DNA from 3 places in the Micromonospora sp. NPDC049201 genome. Region 1 is predicted to be linked to each of the others. Evidence: riboswitches for the same ligand, from Rfam matches in the RefSeq annotation. Region 1 holds a riboswitch; each other region holds the start of a gene.
What was found. A riboswitch is a leader RNA that binds a small molecule or an ion and turns the genes downstream of it on or off. The one in region 1 is predicted to bind cobalamin.
Positions count from the first base shown of each region.

Region 1 (5,853 bases):
ACGGTTGCGGATCTCGTGCCCGTGACCACGTCGTGCGTGCTGATGCGGACTGCCGACGCTCATGCCTTCTTCGAGCCGCGTATTCCGGCTCGGCTGGCGGACGACACGCACGCCATCGGCGTCGGGTATTCGGGGATGCTCCTGTGGCGGTGCGCCGACCGCTATCCCAAGGTTCATCATCTCGGCGAGGTGCTCGCCTACTCCGCCGACCTCCAGACGGGCGAGGTGAACTCGCGGATTCGTTACCGTGACCGGCACGAGATGCTGTGGTGGGGGCACCGCAATGCGTTTGCGCACTTCGTGCGGACCTGCTCGCTGCCGCTGGCCGTCCAGCGGGCACTGGTGAGCACCATGTTCTTTTCGACCGTTCCGTTGCGCGGCAAGGAGCGCGCGTCTCGTATGCAGACCTTCCGTCAGCTCTTTCCCGAATTTCGGATACACCACCTCCGTCCAACCCACCCTCAGGTCTTTCCTCATCTGCGGTACCGGCTCGGGGTACCGCCAGATCCCCAAGAGATTCTGAGCTGACCGACCGTGAGTCGCGGAGGAAACCGGCCCAGGTCCGGGACAATCCGACGGTGAGCTTTTGAAGATCCAGTAGCGGCATGACGGCCTGCCCGAGTCAAGGAGTCCAACAGCTTCGCGCGCGCCTGCCCACCCCTCGAGCCAAGATCGGACGAGCGCGCCTGACCACCCCTTCCGTGTACGCGCAGTCAGCTCCCCTCACCTGGCGCCACTCAAGGCTCCTACCTCCCCACGAGCCAGGATCGGACAAGCCCGCAAGACGGCGCCCGCCGGGCACACGCAGCAGCTCCGCTCACGCCGGGGCGCCCCGCCTCTGACTCCCCGCTCACCCATCCGCCCGGCCGGTGGTCAGGTGCGCGCGACATCGCCGTAAGGCGTGTTTCACAAGCCGGTCAGAGCCACTCGGTGATGATCGTGATGGTCAGGACGGCTTGGAAGCGGACGGCGAGTTTGTCGTAGCGGGTGGCGACGCCGCGATGGCGTTTGAGCCGGTTGATGCCGTTCTCGACGGCGTGGCGTAACCGGTAGAGGCCCTTGTCGAAGGTGGGCGGGCGCCCGCCCTTGAAGCCTTCGGCCTTGCGGTGGGCGTCCTGGTCGCTCTTGCTGGGGATGCAGGCCTTGATCCCTCGCTTGCGTAGATGACTGCGGTTGCCGCGGCTGGTGTAGGCCTTGTCGGCCAGGACCAGGTCGGGGCGGGTGCGGGGCCGGCCCACGCCGAGGCGGGTCACGCGGATGCGGCGCAGGACGGGGATGAACTGCGGGCTGTCACCACGGGCCAGGCGGTCACGATCAGGGAGAGGACCTTCTGCCCCTGCTCGCAAGCCAGGTGAGTCTTGGTGGTCAGCCCGCCCCGCGAGCGGCCCAGCGCATGATCGGCCAGCTCGTCGTGCACGCCGCCGGGCGGTTCCTTCTGCGGATGCCCGTCGGTGCGGGCGCCGGCGGCGTGTTGGTGGGCGCGGCTGGTCATCGAGTCGACGCTCACCGTCCAACCGATCCGGCCCTGCGCCTCGCCTGCGGCCTGCACGCCGATAGGATCTTGTCCCAGGTCCCGTCCCGCTGCCACCGGCGGAACAGGCCGTAGACGGTGGGCCAGGGCGCGTACTCAGCCGGGACGTCCCGCCACGGGGCGCCGATCCGGATCCGCCACCGGATCCCATCAATGAGCTGTCGCTTCTCCCACTTCGGCGGACGACCTGTCTCGGCGCGGCAGGCAGCAGCGGAGCCAGAACAGCCCACTGCCCGTCGGTCAGGTCATGCCGCCTCGTCAGCCGACCGGGCGGCCTGCTCGATCTTCGCGCAGTAGGCTGCACGGGCTTCCTCGTCGATCTGGTTCTCGTGTTCGGGGCGCAACCCGGTCCGGCCGTCGAGGCCCTCGCGCAGGATATCGGCGTGCCCGGCATGCCGGATGGACTCGCCGAGGACATGGACCACGATGGCGAACAGGTTCGTGTCGGCATAAGGCTCCGGCCACCACGGCACGTGGCCGGGGGCGTCGAGGGGAAGCGCGTTGATCGTCGCGTCCGAGTGTTCCCACATGCGCCGGTAGAACGCGATGATCTGATCGCGGGTCTCGTCCTCGGTCGCCCACAGATCGCTGCCGTTGGAGTCCTGCCACCGGGGCAGCGGTTCCGGGGAAGGGCGGTTGAAGACCTCGCCGAAGTACCTGGCCTCGACGGTGGCCACGTGTTTGACCAGGCCGAGGAGATTGGTCCCGGTCGCTGTCAAAGGTCGGCGGGCGTCGTATTCGGACAAGCCGTCGAGTTTCCAGAGCAGCGCCTTGCGGTCTCGCCGCAGTCTCCCGTGCAGGTTGGCTTTCGCGAAATCATCGATCATGCGGCATGAGCCTGCCATGGGCTACTCGTGGTCTCAAGATCCCGTACGTGGTCCGCAACGACCGGCAGAGCCGAGACCTGGCCACGGCCACCGCCCTGACCTGCTACAAGCAGCTCGCGAGACTTGCCACGTGAGACAACCTCTTACGAAACACGTCTTAGCGGGGCCACCTCCAGCAACAGGTCGTTGCCTTCGGGGGCCCCGACGGTGACCCGGACGCCCTCGCCGGGTAAGGCGTGCACCAACCCCGCCCCCGGGCCCGACAGGCCGCCGCGAACCCGGCGGTCCGGTCGCCCAGCGGCAAGCTGCGTGCCGGCCGCGTCCAACGCCTCGTGGGTGTGCGTGTTGATCAGCCCTCTCCGGGTGGGGCGCCGTCACGACGCCCGGCCGGTGGCTCTGCCGCGCAATGCCGGCCGAGCCACCGGCCCCAGCCCCGGCGGACAGACGTCAGTCCGTGACCGATCCGGGGTTCCAGCGGTCGTGGTGGATCGCCGTGCGCAGAGGGCGGCGGTGGCGCCAGCCGTGTCGTTCGAGATCGGGCACCGCTTCGAGGTGGGTGACGGGGCCGAGGCAGAGCCAGGCGACGGGTCGGATGCCGGCCGGAACGGCGAGCAACCGCTGGAGGAACTGCTCGCGATAGAACGACACCCAGCCGACGCCGAGGTTCTCGGCGGCGGCGGCCAGCCAGAGGTTCTGGATGGCCAGGCACACGGAGTACAGGCCGGCGTCGGCGATGGCGTGCCGGCCCAGGACCGCGGGGCCGCCGCGGTCGGGGTCGTAGGTCACCACGATCGACAGCGAGGACTCCATGATCCCGTCGATCTTGATGCGGGAGAACCGGTGGGCCGCCTCGGCGTCGAGGGTGGCGGCGAACGTGTCACGCTCGGCCCGGACGTGCCGGTGGAACGCTTCGCGCAGGTCCCGGTCACGGACCAGGATGAAATCCCACGGCTGGGACAGTCCGACACTGGGCGCGGCGTGCGCCGCGGCCAGGACCCGGTCGAGGACCCCGGCGGCGAGGGACTCGCCGGTGAACTGGCCGCGGACGTCGCGGCGACGGTGGATCACGTCGTAGATGTCGCTGATCATGGGCAGGCTCCCGCTGCGCTCATGCCCCACCCGGGTGGGGCCGATGACGCGAGGCCGGTCTTCGGACTCCCAGATCAACACCGGCCCGCCCGCCTTCCCAGCCGGTTCGGCCAGTGACTGCGCACACGTGCGCGTGGGCGGCAGCTCCCTGGTCACCGCGGCGGGCCCGTGCCGGAGTCACACCGGCTTCCCGATTCTCCCCACCGCCGGGTGGGGCACCTCGCAACAGTTCGTGCCGCTCGGCACAATACCCGGAGTGGGGGCCGCACCCGCGGCGGGATGGCGCGCCACGAGCGGTCATCAAGCGGCTCACGGCCCGAGAACGCGCCGATCGCCTTCCCGCGAGCCTTCCCGATCCGGTTGTCCGATGTCTTGAGTGATCTCAACGAATTTGGGAAGGTCAATTCGTTGGCGACAGTCAATCCGGGAATGGTGCTACGTCGACCGGCTGACCCGACGGCCCGTACCGATGCCGCGGCGGGTCGGCTCCGCCACCGCGTTTCCCGGCCGCGTCCGCGCGGCGCATCGAAAGGACTCCTGGTGGCCATACCGGTCGCACCTCTCGGCACCCATTCGCTGCTGATCTTCCTGCTCCAGGTGGGCATCCTGCTGGCCGCCGCCGTCGCGCTCGGGCGCCTCGCGGTACGCGCGGGCATGCCCTCGCTGGTCGGTGAACTGACCGCGGGCGTGTTGCTCGGTCCGTCGGTCCTCGGGGCGGCCGTGCCCGACCTGTCCCGGTGGCTGTTCCCCGCGCAGTCCGAGCAACTGCACCTGCTCGACGCGGTCGGTCAACTCGGCGTGCTCCTTCTGGTCGGCCTCACCGGCATGCACCTGGACCTCGGGCAGCTACGCCGCGACGGTGGCGTGGCCGCCCGGGTCAGCATCGGAGGGCTCGTCGTCCCCCTGGCGCTCGGCGTCGGCCTGGGCCTGCTCCTCCCGTCCAGCGTGCTCCCGGCCGGCACCGACCGCCCGGTCTTCGCCCTGTTCCTCGCGGTGGCGATGGGTGTCAGTGCCATCCCGGTCATCGCCAAGACCCTGTGGGAGATGCGACTGCTGCACCGCGACATCGGTCACCTGATCATGAGCGCGGCCATCGTGGACGACGTTGTCGGCTGGCTGCTGCTCTCGGTCGTGGCCGCGATGGCAGCCGGCAGTCTCGGCGGCCTCGACGTCGCCCTCGCGGTCGGCACCGTGGCCCTCGTCGTCGTGGTCGCCCGGTGGCTCGCCCGGCCGCTCGTCGGCGCGCTGCTGCGGCGGGTACGAGCTGGTGGAGAGCATGGTCCCACCGTCGCGTCGGTGGTGGTGATCCTGCTGCTGTTCGCCGCCGCCACCCACGCGCTGCACCTGGAGCCGGTCTTCGGCGCCTTCGTCGGCGGTCTGGTGATCAACGGCTGCGCCAGCCTCGACCGTCAGGCTCTTGCCCCGTTGCGGCTGGTCGTGATGAGCGTCCTGGCGCCGCTGTTCTTCGCCACCGTCGGCCTGCGCAGCGATCTGACCGCGCTGGCCCGGCCCGCCGTGCTCGGGGTCGCCCTGCTGGTGCTGGCCGTGGCGGTCGTCGGCAAGTTCGTCGGCGCGTACGTCGGGGCCCGGGCCGCCCGCCTGGGCCACTGGGAGGGCCTCGCCCTCGGCGCCGGCCTCAACGCCCGAGGCGTCATCGAGATCATCGTCGCCACGGTCGGGCTGCGCCTCGGCGTCCTCGACACCGCCATGTTCACGGTCATTGTGCTGGTCGCCATCGTCACCTCGGTGATGGCGCCGCCCTGCCTGCGCTACGCGGCCGCCCGGCTGCCCGCGTCGGCGCGGGAACACCGTCGTGCCGAGGCGCTGAGCTGATCTCCGCCCGTCCCGCGGTGGAAGCCCGACCGTGGACACCACTGTCGGCGCGCCGTCGCCTCCCGGAGGTCGCCGGCGATCCGGGGCGGCGCGCCTCCGGGTTACGGAGCCTGGGTCCTGGCGCGCAGTCGGTCGACGGCGGCGCGGATCATCACGCCGTACGGGTCGTCGCCCAGCGCGGACCGGGTGGCTTCGGCGCGGTCGAGGTGACGGCGGGCGGCGGGCAGGTCGCCCAGGCGCAGGTGCGAGGCAGCGAGGTTGAGGTGCAGCGACGGATAGAACGGGGCTACCGACGGGTGCGGGGCGGTGTCCGCATCGGCCAGGGCGCGCTCGTCCCAGGCCAGTTCGTCGGCGGCGTCGGGGCTGAGGTCGGCGATGTGGTGGGCCAGGACGCAACGGGTCAGCGGATCCGACGACGCGGCCCACTCGCTGATCAGGCGGTCGCGGGAGACGTCACCGCCGCCGACCAGAGCGGCCGCCCGGGCCAACTCGGTGGTCACGTCCGCCTGGTGCACACGGTGACTCTAACCGGGACGCCGGGCTGTGGCAGTGCGCCACCGGCTTCGGTACAGT
Region 1 is NZ_JBVJHM010000017.1:30,941-36,793, reverse strand. It holds gene ACZ6O5_RS28960 (glycosyltransferase family 2 protein) at 1-528, shown strand, start outside; partial or broken gene ACZ6O5_RS28955 (IS5 family transposase) at 918-1,793, opposite strand; gene ACZ6O5_RS28950 (DinB family protein) at 1,777-2,358, opposite strand; gene ACZ6O5_RS28945 (hypothetical protein) at 2,364-2,492, shown strand; gene bluB (5,6-dimethylbenzimidazole synthase) at 2,806-3,447, opposite strand; cobalamin riboswitch at 3,483-3,685, opposite strand; gene ACZ6O5_RS28935 (cation:proton antiporter) at 3,988-5,280, shown strand; gene ACZ6O5_RS28930 (hypothetical protein) at 5,382-5,795, opposite strand.

Region 2 (5,853 bases), on a different contig from region 1:
GTTCGCGCTGGACGTGATCTGCGACCTGCTCGGCCTGCCGGCCCACGACCGGATGCGGTTCCGCCGGTGGGGCGACATGTTCCTCGGCGCCGGCGACCTGAGCCGCGAGGAGGCGGCCCGGTCCGCCGAGGAGATGGGCGGCTACCTGTGGGAGCAGCTCGAGCAGCGACGCGGCCGACCCGGCGACGACCTGCTCGGCCGGATCGCGACCGCCGCCGCCGACCAGCCGGTGGACGTCCAGATCAAGCTGCCGATCTCTCTCGTGGTGGGTGGCTGGGAGACCACGGCCAGCTCGATCGCCACGTTCGTCCACGTGCTCCAGACCGAGCCGTACGGGCCGGCCGGCACCGGCTGGGCGTATCTCGTCGCGCACCCCGAGCGGCTGGACGCGGCGGTCGCCGAGTTGGAGCGGCTGCACTCCACCGCGAACGGCGACGAGATGCCGCGGCGGGTGATGGCGGACGTGACGCTGCCCAGCGGCGCCCGACTGGCGGCGGGCGACATCGTGGTCCCCTCGCACGACGCCGCCAACCGCGACCCGGCGGTGTTCCCGGACCCGGAACGGATGGACTTCGACCGCGCGCCCACGCCGCACCTGTCCTTCGGGCACGGCGCGCACTACTGCATCGGGGCCCACCTGGGCGCGCTGGAGGTCCGCACCGCGCTCGCCCTGCTGCTGCGGGAACTGCCCGGCCTGCGCCTCGCGGTGCCGCCGGACGAGGTGCCGTGGAAGCCGGGGCACGCCATCCTCGGCCCGATCGGGCTGCCGGTCACCTGGTAGGCGCGGCACCCGGCCGTCGACCAGGGCATGCGCTTGCATCTATACACCCGGTATATATACTGAGTGAATAAAGCTGCCGAGGAGGATCACCGATGACCGAGACATCCGTCCCCGAACACGGCATGACCCGCCGCACCCTGGTCCGGGCAGCGTTGGCGGTGGGAGCCGGCGCGTCGGTCGGCGTCGCCGGCCGCGCGCCGGCGGCCACGGCCCAACCGGGCCCGACCCGGCTCACCCTGCCCACACCCACCGGACCCCACCCGGTCGGCACCGTTGCGCTGCACCTGGTCGACCGGTCGCAACCGGAGCCCCTCGCCGGGCCGGGACGGTATCGGGAGCTGATGGTCAACGTCTGGTATCCGGCCCGGGACGTGTGGCGGCACCCCCGCGCCGAGTGGATGACCGCCGCGTCGCTACGTGCGCTGCTGGGGTCCACCGGGTTCGACCCCGACGCGGTGCTGGCGCCGCTGACCGCCGGTCACGAGGGCGCGCCGGTGCGACGCGCCGCCCGTCGACTGCCGGTGGTGGTCTACTCGCACGGCGCGGGCAGCCACCGATCGGACACCACCATCGTGGTCCAGGAACTCGCCAGCCACGGATACGCGGTGGTCACGGTGGACCACACGTACGACGGGCCCAGCGAGTTCCCGGACGGCCGGGTGACCGTCCGGGAGGACGACTACGACGCGACGCCCTGGACCTACACCCGCGACGTGCGGTTCGTGCTGGACCAGATCGCCGTCCTCGCCGCCGGCGGCAACCCGGACGTCGACCGTCGGCCGCTCCCGACCGGGCTGTGCACGGCGCTGGACCCGCACCGGATCGGCATGTTCGGCTGGTCGAAGGGGGGCACCGCGACCGCGCTCACCATGGGCACCGACCAGCGGGTACGCGCCGGGCTGAGCCTAGACGGCCCGATGCTGTCCCAGCCGCGGCCCACCGGCCTGGACCGGCCGTTCATGCTGATGACGGCGGAGTACACCCGCGTCGCGGAGCCCGCCGTCGCCGAGTTCTGGTCGCACCTGCACGGCTGGCGGCTCAACGTCCAGGCCGCCGGCGCGCTCCACCAGTCGTACGGCGACAACCAGTGGCTGGTGCCGCAACTGGCCCGGGTGATCGGGATGAGCGACGCGGAGCTGACCGGCTGGATCGGCACCCTCGACCCCGCCCGCGCGGTACGCATCCAACAGGCGTACCCGTTGGCCTTCTTCGACCTGCACCTGCGGCACCGGGGTCACCTGCTGCGCGGCCCGAGCCGCTCCTTCCCCGAGGTGTCCTTCGTGGCCTGAGCCGATCGGTGGGCGGCTGTGTTAGGCGGGGCCCCCTCCTCTACCGGAGGCGTTAACAAGGGGCCCCGCCTTCACCCCCAGAGGTGAGATGCAGGCGACACGCCCGACGCGACATCTGGTGTTGCCTACCGGGCATAACCGCCATATATGGTGTCCCCGCAGCTGGTTCGGCGGCGTCTGGAAGGCGCGGCCGAGGCAAGAGGGAACCCGGTGGAAGTCCGGGACTGCCCCGCAGCGGTGAGTGGGAACGACCGCCGTCATCAGCACTGGGCCACCGGCCTGGGAAGCGACGGCCAGTAGGCGACCTCGTGTCACGCCCGCGAGTCCGAAGACCTGCCAGCGCGCCGTGCGCCGCCGCGCGCGGCGGTCGACGGTCGCGCGGGACGACCGACGCCAGCAGCCGGGCCGGTCCTGCGTGCCGTGCCCGTTGGCGTTCTCCCGCCGGCCGAGACCATCGGTGACAGCGAGGGAGAGGTCATGACGGTCGTGCGGGAGAGTAGGCGGTCCGGTGCCACCGGGCCGGAGCAGCGCCGGCTGGCGATGCGGGTCCGCAAGCGGGACGGCGACACCGAGCCGGTCGACGTCAACCGGATCGTCCGGGCGGTCGAGCGCTGGGGCGCCGACCTGGACGAGGTCGATCCGCTGCGGGTCGCCACCCGGACCATCAGCGGGCTCTACGACGGGGCGAGCACCGCGGAGCTGGACCGGTTGTCGATCCAGACCGCGGCGGAGCTGATCGGCGAGGAGCCGCAGTACTCCCGGTTGGCGGCCCGGCTGCTGGCCGCGTACGTGGACGAGGAGGTCCGTGGGCAGCAGGTGACGCGCTTCAGCGAGTCGATCGGGTACGCGCACGGGCTGGGGCTGGTCGGTGACGACACCGCCGCGTTCGTGGCCCGCCACGCCGACGAGCTGGACGACGCCGTGGACCCGGCCGGTGACCTGCGGTTCGAGTACTTCGGACTGCGTACGGTGGCGGACCGTTACCTGTTGCGGCACCCGGAGTCGCGGCTGGTGGTGGAGACGCCGCAGTACTGGCTGCTGCGGGTGGCCTGCGGGCTGTCGCACACCCCGGCCGAGGCGGTCGGTCTCTACCGGCTGATGTCCAGCCTGGCCTACCTGCCCAGCTCCCCCACGCTGTTCAACTCGGGCACCCGGCACACCCAGATGTCGTCGTGCTTCCTGGTGGACTCGCCCCGCGACGAGTTGGACTCCATCTACGAGCGCTACCACCAGGTCGCTAAGCTGTCGAAGTTCTCCGGCGGCATCGGCATCTCCTGGTCCCGGGTGCGCGGCCGGGGCGCGCTGATCCGGGGCACGAACGGGCGGTCGAACGGCATCGTGCCGTTCCTCAAGACGCTCGACGCCGGGGTGGCGGCGGTGAACCAGGGCGGCCGGCGCAAGGGCGCGGCCTGCGTCTACCTGGAGCCGTGGCACCCGGACGTGGAGGAGTTCCTGGAGCTGCGGGACAACACCGGCGAGGAGTCCCGGCGGACCCACAACCTCAACCTGGCCAACTGGATCCCGGACGAGTTCATGCGCCGGGTCGAGGCGGACGAGGACTGGTCGCTGATCGACCCGTCCGACGCGCCGGAACTGCCCGACCTGTACGGCGAGGCGTTCGACGCCGCGTACCGGGCGGCCGAGAAGAAGGCGGTCCGTACGGTCCGGGCCCGTGACCTGTACGGGCGGATGATGCGCACGCTCGCGCAGACCGGCAACGGGTGGATGACGTTCAAGGACGCCGCGAACCGGCTGTCCAACCAGACCGGCGAGCCGGGCAACGTCATCCACCTGTCCAACCTGTGCACCGAGATCCTGGAGGTCAACGACGACGCCGAGACCGCGGTGTGCAACCTCGGTTCGGTGAACCTCGGCGCGCACGTCACCGCCGACGGGGTCGACTGGGAGAAGCTGCGGGCCACCGTGCGCACCGCGGTGGTGTTCCTGGACCGGGTGATCGACATCAACTACTACCCGGCCGCGCAGGCGGCGGCGTCGAATCCGCGCTGGCGGCCGGTCGGGCTCGGGCTGATGGGCCTCCAGGACGCGTTGTTCACGCTGCGCCTGCCGTTCGACTCACCGGCGGCGCGGGAGCTGTCCACCCGGGTGCAGGAGGAGATCCTGCTGACCGCGCTGGAGACCTCCGCCGGGCTGGCCGAACGGTTCGGGCCGCATCCGGCGTACCCACGGACCCGGGCCGCGAAGGGCGACCTGCATCCGGACCTGTGGGGCGCGACGCCGACCCAGGTCGACAGGTGGGCGGCGGTGCGGGCCCGGATCGCCGCGTACGGGCTGCGCAACTCGCTGCTGGTGGCCATCGCGCCGACGGCCACCATCGCCTCGATCGCCGGCTGCTACGAGTGCGTCGAGCCGCAGGTGTCGAACCTGTTCAAGCGGGAGACCATGTCCGGCGAGTTCCTCCAGGTCAACACGTACCTGGTGCGGGAGCTGAAGGCGCGTGGGCTGTGGACGGCGCAGGTCCGCGACCGGATCAAGCGGGCCGAGGGCTCGGTGCAGGGCGTCACCGAGCTGCCCGCCGAGGTGCGGGAGCTGTTCCGGACCGCGTGGGAGCTGCCGCAGCGGGCGCTGATCGACCTGGCCGCCGCGCGGGCGCCCTACGTCGACCAGTCGCAGTCGCTGAACCTGTTCATGGGCGCGCCGACCATCGGCAAGCTCTCCTCGATGTACCGGTACGCCTGGCGGTCCGGTTTGAAGACCACCTACTACCTGCGGTCGCGTCCGGCGACCCGGATCCAGCAGGCCACCGTGGCGCCGGTGCTCACCCCGGTGCCCGCCCGCGACGACGAGGCGCTCGCCTGCTCCCTGGAGAACCCCGAGAGCTGCGAGGCCTGCCAGTGACCACGATGCCCGAGACCCGCCCGATGCTGCTCGACCCGGGCATGGACCTGACCCTGCGGCCGATGCGCTACCCGCACTTCTTCGACCGGTTCCGCGACGCCATCCGCAACACCTGGACCGTCGAGGAGGTGGACCTGCACGCCGACCTGGCCGACCTGGAGCGGCTCTCGCCGGCCGAGCGGCACCTGGTGTCCCGGCTGGTCGCGTTCTTCGCCACCGGCGACACCATCGTCGCCAACAACCTGGTGCTCAACCTCTACCAGCACGTCAACTCGCCGGAGGGGCGGCTCTACCTGTCCCGCCAGCTCTTCGAGGAGGCGGTGCACGTCCAGTTCTACCTGAACCTGCTGGACACGTACGTGCCTGACGAACGGGAGCGGTTCGCCGCGTTCGCGGCGGTGGAGAACATCCCGTCGATCGCCCGCAAGGCGGAGTTCTGCTTCCGCTGGATCGACTCGATCCACGAGCTGCGGGAGCTGCGCACCCGCTCCGACCGGCGGGCGTTCCTGCTCAACCTCATCTGCTTCGCCGCGTGCATCGAGGGGCTGTTCTTCTACGGCGCGTTCGCCTACGTCTACTTCCTGCGGTCCCGGGGGCTGCTCAACGGGTTGGCCTCCGGCACCAACTGGGTGTTCCGGGACGAGTCGATGCACATGGCGTTCGCGTTCGACGTGGTGGAGACCGTCCGCGCCGAGGAGCCGGAGCTGTTCGACGCCGAGTTGGAACGGCAGGTCCGGGACATGCTCGCCGAGGCGGTGGAGTGCGAGGCGCAGTTCGCCGAGGATCTGCTCGACCAGGGCGTCTCCGGGATGTCGCCGGCCGACATGCGGCAGTACCTGCAACACGTGGCGGACCGGCGGCTGGCGGCGCTGGGCCTCGCGCCGACGTACGGCAGCGGCAACCCGTTCGCGTTCATGGAGTTGC
Region 2 is NZ_JBVJHM010000001.1:460,327-466,179, reverse strand. It holds gene ACZ6O5_RS01800 (cytochrome P450) at 1-781, shown strand, start outside; gene ACZ6O5_RS01795 (alpha/beta hydrolase family protein) at 874-2,070, shown strand; cobalamin riboswitch at 2,217-2,425, shown strand; gene ACZ6O5_RS01790 (ribonucleoside-diphosphate reductase subunit alpha) at 2,548-4,929, shown strand; gene ACZ6O5_RS01785 (ribonucleotide-diphosphate reductase subunit beta) at 4,935-5,853, shown strand, end outside.
Region 2: another riboswitch for cobalamin. It lies ahead of ACZ6O5_RS01790 (ribonucleoside-diphosphate reductase subunit alpha); the one in region 1 lies ahead of bluB (5,6-dimethylbenzimidazole synthase).

Region 3 (5,853 bases), on a different contig from region 1:
ACCACGATGGCCTCCCCGGCCGAGTCGCTCAAGACGTTCGCGGTCTCCCGCCTGCTGTTCGACAACGTCCCGCACGTGAAGTGCTTCTGGGTCATGCACGGGCTCTCGGTGGCCCAGCTCTCGCTGAACTTCGGCGTGGACGACCTGGACGGCTCGGTGGTGGAATACAAGATCACGCACGACGCCGACTCGTACGGCACGCCGAACACCATGCACCGGGACGACCTGCTCCACCTGATCTGGGACGCCGGTTTCCGCCCGATGGAGCGGAACACCCGCTACGAGACCGTCCGTGAGTACGCCGCCGCGCCGTCGATGGCCGAGCGCCGCTCCGAGCCGCAGCAGGTCTGGGCCTGACCCGGCGATGAGCACCGGCAGGTCTGGGCCTGACCCGGCGACGAGCACCGGGGAGCAGCAGCGCGGTTTTCCTCGGCGGGACGCCGAGGGACGCATCCTGACGCTCGGTGACCTGCTCGGCGTGACGCTCGCCGGGCTGGTCATCGGCGTGCTGGCGTTGCTGCTCTTCGAGTGGGCGTTCGCCGCACTCGGCGCCGGCGGGTTCGGGGGGACCAACGGCTGGCTGGCGGTGATCCTGCCGCTCTGGCTGTTCTGGGACGACTTCCGGGCCTGGGAGTTCGGTGCCGCCCGGGTGCTGGCGGCGCTGGTCGGGCTCGGGGTCGGCGTGCTGGCCGGGTTGCTGGCGGCCGGGCTGGCCGCAGGGCTGCCGGCGCTGTTCACCGGCGCGCTGGCCGCGGCGGTTTTCACCGTGGTCTACGCGGTGATCTGGTTTCATGGCGTGCACTGGCTGGCCCGGCGGACGGGCTGAGGCGGCGGAGAGAGTGGGAATGCGGGCATGAGCGCGGCGGTCAAGTACACGCTGGGCCGGATCGGGCTGTTCGTCGCGGTGCTGGCGGCCCTCTGGTTCGTCGAGATGAACATGTTCCTGCGGCTGATGCTGGCGTTGGTCTTCTCCGCCACGCTGTCGTTCTTCCTGCTGAAGGGGTGGCGGGACGAGATGGCCGGGGAGATGGCCGACGCGGCGGAGCGCCGCCGCGCCGAGAAGGACCGGCTGCGCTCCGCCCTGGCCGGCGACGACCAGCCCGAGCCCAAGGACTGAGTGGTGAGAAGGGGCCCCTTCTCGACGCCAGGCGTTAACAAGGGGCCCCTCCTTTCAGCTCACCAGTTGGTGGAGTTGGGGACGGTGGGCCAGGGGCGGTTCAGCGGCTTGATCAGGTATGCGATGCCGCCGGAGCCGGAGGCGACGGTGCCGTTGGCCCGGTAGCGCTTGGTGCGCTGCCAGATCTGCTCGAACTGCTCGCGCTTGTAGACGTTGCGCACCGCCTCGTTCGAGGACGACGCCGGGTCGTTGACGATCACGTCGCCGTCGGCGGTGAAGCCGACGATCACGAACAGGTGCCCGGAGGTGCCGTAGTTCGCCCCGTCCAGCTCCTCGGCCAGGAACGACTGCGACGTGACCACCGGGATGCCGGCCTTGATGAACCGTTCCGCCTCGTCCAGCGAGTGCAGCCGGGTGACGCGCGCCTCCAGACCGGGGAAGCCGGCCGCGTACGCGGTGTTGAACGGCCAGTTGCCGGCGCCGTCGTACTCGTGGTCGTAGGTCATCCGGGCGGCGTGGTCGACGGTCGGGTCGGCGTAGGCGGGGTCGACCCAGGCGGTGTCCTCGGCCGAGGGCTTGCGTCCCCAGTACTCGACCACCATCTCGGTGGAGGTGGGGGAGCACCACGCCTCGCCGCCGCCGTCGTACTCCGGGTACTCGCCGATGTGGACGTTCTGCGAGTAGCGGGGCACGGCCAGCTCGGTGCCCCAGGCGATGCCACCCCGGCTCGGCGTGACGGTGAACCGGTCCGGCACGTTCGAGGCCATCGCGCCGACCATCCGGACCTGCGGCGCGGCGGCCTGTCCGGGCGCGCGGTAGAGCGTCAGCCGGAGCTGGTACGAGCGCAGCAGCACCCCGGCCGAGGCGTCGTCGACGGCGAACGTGTCGGTCCAGATGCTCGACCAGGGGTCACCCTGACCGTCCAGCGTGGCCCGCTTGATGTCCTGGTCGCCGGAGGCCCAGCGGCCCATCACGTACCACGGGGTCTGGGCCCCGGTGTTGTAGGTGCCGTGCAGCTCGACCTGGATCCAGGTGCCGGCGGGGGTGCTGGCGTTCCAGGACGCGACAAGCTCGGTGGCGTCGAACCCGATCCGCCGCTCGGGTGAGGTCCAGGTGGCGTACTCCCAGGTGCGGGTGGCGCCGGTGTGTTCGTCGGTGAACTCGGTGGTGCCGGCGGGCCGGGCGATGGTGAGCGCCGGCTGGCGGCCGGGCACGGCGCGGGTGCCCTGGTGCGTGCCGGTACGCCAGTCGGGGTAGCGGGAGAACTCCTGGAAGGTGATCTGTTCGTCGTGGGTGACGCCCGGCCGGGGGCCGTTGGCCTGGGCGGGTGCGGTGGTGCCGAGCAGGGTGAGCGCGGTCAGGCCGGCGAGGGCGACCGCGCGCAGGGGTCTTCCGAACATGGCAGCTCCACGGGGAAACGGCATCGTTGCCGTTCACTGTCGTCCTTGGCGGGAAGTTTCGCCAGATGTTCAGCCATGGAAAATCATTGCCGACGTGAGGATCAGGTCGGGATGGTACGTGACAACGACGGATGTTGATATGACCATGTGACTGCTGGTGGAGTGTGCGGACAACGGGATCTCCCCGTACCCCGAGGAGGTTGTCCATGGCCCTCCGCACGTCCCCGCTGCGCCGCCGGCTCGCGTTCGTCGCCGCCGTCGGCCTGATCCTGGTCACCGCCGCCGCCGGGCCGGCCGCCGCCCGCCCCGACCCGGACCGGGCCGGCGAGTCGGCCGCCGTCGCCTACCGGGTGCTCGGCCCACGCACCGTCGCCGACCGCACCGCGGTCGCCCGCACCGGCGCCGCCATCGACTACTCCGAACACGGCGTGCTGCACGTCACGGCCACCACCACCGAGGCGAAGGCGATCACCCGGCTCGGCTTCCGGCTGGAGAAGGACGTCGCCCCGGCGCCGGCCGGCGGCGCGACCGCGTACGCGTTCCCGCCCGCCGACTCGAACTACCACGACTACGCCGAGTTGACCGCGGTGGTGAACCAGGTGGTCGCCGACCACCCGAGCATCGCCCGCAAGCTCAGCATCGGCACGTCCTACCAGGGCCGGGACCTGATGGCCGTGAAGATCTCCGACAACGTCGGCACCGACGAGGGTGAACCGGAGATCCTGTTCAACGCCCAGCAGCACGCCCGCGAGCACCTGACCGTCGAGATGGCGATCTACCTGCTCAACCTGTTCACCGACAACTACGGCACCGACTCCCGGATCACCAACATCGTGAACTCCCGGGAGATCTGGATCGTGCCCACCGTCAACCCGGACGGCAGCGAGTACGACATCGCCACCGGCTCCTACCGCTCCTGGCGGAAGAACCGGCAGCCCAACAGCGGCTCCACGTACGTCGGCACCGACCTGAACCGCAACTGGAGCTACCAGTGGGGCTGCTGCGGCGGCTCGTCGAGCACGAAGTCGTCGGACACCTACCGCGGCCCGTCCGCCTTCTCCGCCCCGGAGACCGCCGCGTTGCGCAACTTCGTCAACAGCCGGGTCGTCGGCGGGGTGCAGCAGATCAAGGCGAACATCGACTTCCACACCTATTCCCAGCTGGTGCTCTGGCCGTACGGCTACACGTACAGCAACACCGCCACCGGGATGAACGCCGACCAGTACAACACGTTCGCCACCATCGGCCAGCAGATGGCGGCCAGCAACGGCTACACCCCGGAGCAGTCCAGCGACCTCTACATCGCGGACGGCACCAGCATCGACTGGATGTGGGGCACCCACAAGATCTGGGCGTACACGTTCGAGATGTACCCCGGCTCGGCCTCCGGCGGCGGCTTCTACCCGCCCGACGAGGTGATCCCGGCGCAGACCTCGCGCAACCGGGACGCCGTGCTGACGCTCTCCGAGTACGCCGACTGCCCGTACCGGGCGATCGGCAAGCAGAGCCAGTACTGCTGACCTCACCCGGCGGCGGGGACCCCGGCTCCACCCCCACCGGGGTCCCCGCCCACCCCGCCCGTCCGGGTGATCTTCGCTGGTCGTGCGCTACGGTGGCACCGACCGTGCCACAGCGAAGCCGGTGCGAAACCGGCGCTGTCCCGCAACTGTGATGCCCCGTACGGTCGGCGTCGGCCTCCCGCCGGCGCCGACGGACGTGGGACGAGCCAGGTCGCCTGCGGCCCGGTCGCGACACGCGCCTTCGAGGAAGGGCGCCTCGCGGACGGGGCCCTTCCAGCCTGTCGGCGAAGCACCACGCTCCTCGACCGACAGGAGGACCTGTGACCCGACCTACCCCTCGGCTCTTCGCCACCGCGCTCGCGGCCGGCGTGCTGCTGCTCGGCGGCTGCGCCGAGAAGACCTCGACCGACGCCCCCGCCCCCGGCGCGTCCGGCGGCTCGTTCCCCGCCAGCGTGGGCAACCTGACGCTGGAGAAGCGCCCCGAGAAGATCGTCTCGCTCTCGCCGACCTCGACCGAGATGCTCTTCGCCATCGGCGCCGGCAAGCAGGTCACCGCCGTCGACGACCAGTCGAACTACCCGGCGGACGCGCCGAAGACCGACCTCTCCGGCTACCAGCCGAACGCCGAGGCGATCGCCGCGAAGAGCCCCGACCTGGTGGTGATCACCAATGACACCAACAAGATCGCCAGCCAGCTCGTCGCGCTGAAGATCCCGGTCCTGCTCACCCCGGCCGCGACCACGCTCGACGACACGTACCGGCAGCTCACCGACCTGGGCAAGCTCACCGGCCACCCGGCCGAGGCGGACGCCGTGGTGCGGAAGATGAAGGACGACATCACCGCGCTCACCAAGGACCTGCCCAAGCGCGCCGAGAAACTGACCTACTACCACGAGCTGGGTCCGGAGCTGTACACCGCGACCAGCAAGACGTTCATCGGCACCATCTACGCGCTCGCCGGGCTGGAGAACATCGCCGACCCGGCCGACGCCGGCGGCAAGAGCGGCGGCTACCCGCAGCTCTCCCAGGAGGTCATCGTCAAGGCGAACCCCGACTTCGTCTTCCTGGCCGACACCAAGTGCTGCCAGCAGAGCGCCGACACGGTCAAGGCACGCAGCGGGTGGGCCGGCCTCACCGCGGTCAAGAACAACCAGGTCGTGGCGCTTGACGACGACATCGCCTCGCGCTGGGGCCCGCGCGTCGTCGAGCTGCTGAAGGCGATCGTCGACGCCACCGCCAAGGTTCCGGCCTGACCGTGGCCGTACGACCGGCGGACCCCGTGCCGGCCGGGACGCCCGACGCGTCCCGGCCGGCCGGCCGGCTGCCGCACCCCCGCCGGGGCGCGGCACACACCGACGCTCCGGCCCGGCCGGCCGGGCTGCGCACACGCTGGCTGCTCGCCGGCCTGGTGGCGGTGCTCGTCGCGCTGGTGGCCGGCGTCTCGTTCGGCCCGGTCAGCCTGCCGCCCGGCAGCGTCGCGGCGGAACTGCTCAACCTGCTGCCCGGCGTGCACCTGGACAGCGGCCTCACCGAGCAGGAGGTCGCCATCGTCACCGAGCTGCGCCTGCCCCGGGTCGTGCTCGGTCTGCTCGTCGGCGCGCTGCTCGCCCTGGCCGGCGGCTGCTACCAGGGTGTCTTCCGCAACCCGCTGGCCGACCCGTACCTGCTCGGCGTGGCCGCCGGGGCCGGGCTCGCGGTCACCGCGGCGATCGTGCTCGGCGCCGGGGCCGGCGGGGCGCTCACCGGTCTGCCGGTCACCGTCCCGCTCGCCGCGTTCGTCGGCTCGCTCGGCGCGGTGGCGATGACGTACCTGCTC
Region 3 is NZ_JBVJHM010000008.1:344,995-350,847, forward strand. It holds gene mqnE (aminofutalosine synthase MqnE) at 1-357, shown strand, start outside; gene ACZ6O5_RS19860 (hypothetical protein) at 365-826, shown strand; gene ACZ6O5_RS19865 (DUF4229 domain-containing protein) at 854-1,117, shown strand; gene ACZ6O5_RS19870 (C39 family peptidase) at 1,177-2,517, opposite strand; partial or broken gene ACZ6O5_RS19875 (M14 family metallopeptidase) at 2,724-4,034, shown strand; cobalamin riboswitch at 4,105-4,274, shown strand; gene ACZ6O5_RS19880 (ABC transporter substrate-binding protein) at 4,358-5,290, shown strand; gene ACZ6O5_RS19885 (FecCD family ABC transporter permease) at 5,359-5,853, shown strand, end outside.
Region 3: another riboswitch for cobalamin. It lies ahead of ACZ6O5_RS19880 (ABC transporter substrate-binding protein); the one in region 1 lies ahead of bluB (5,6-dimethylbenzimidazole synthase).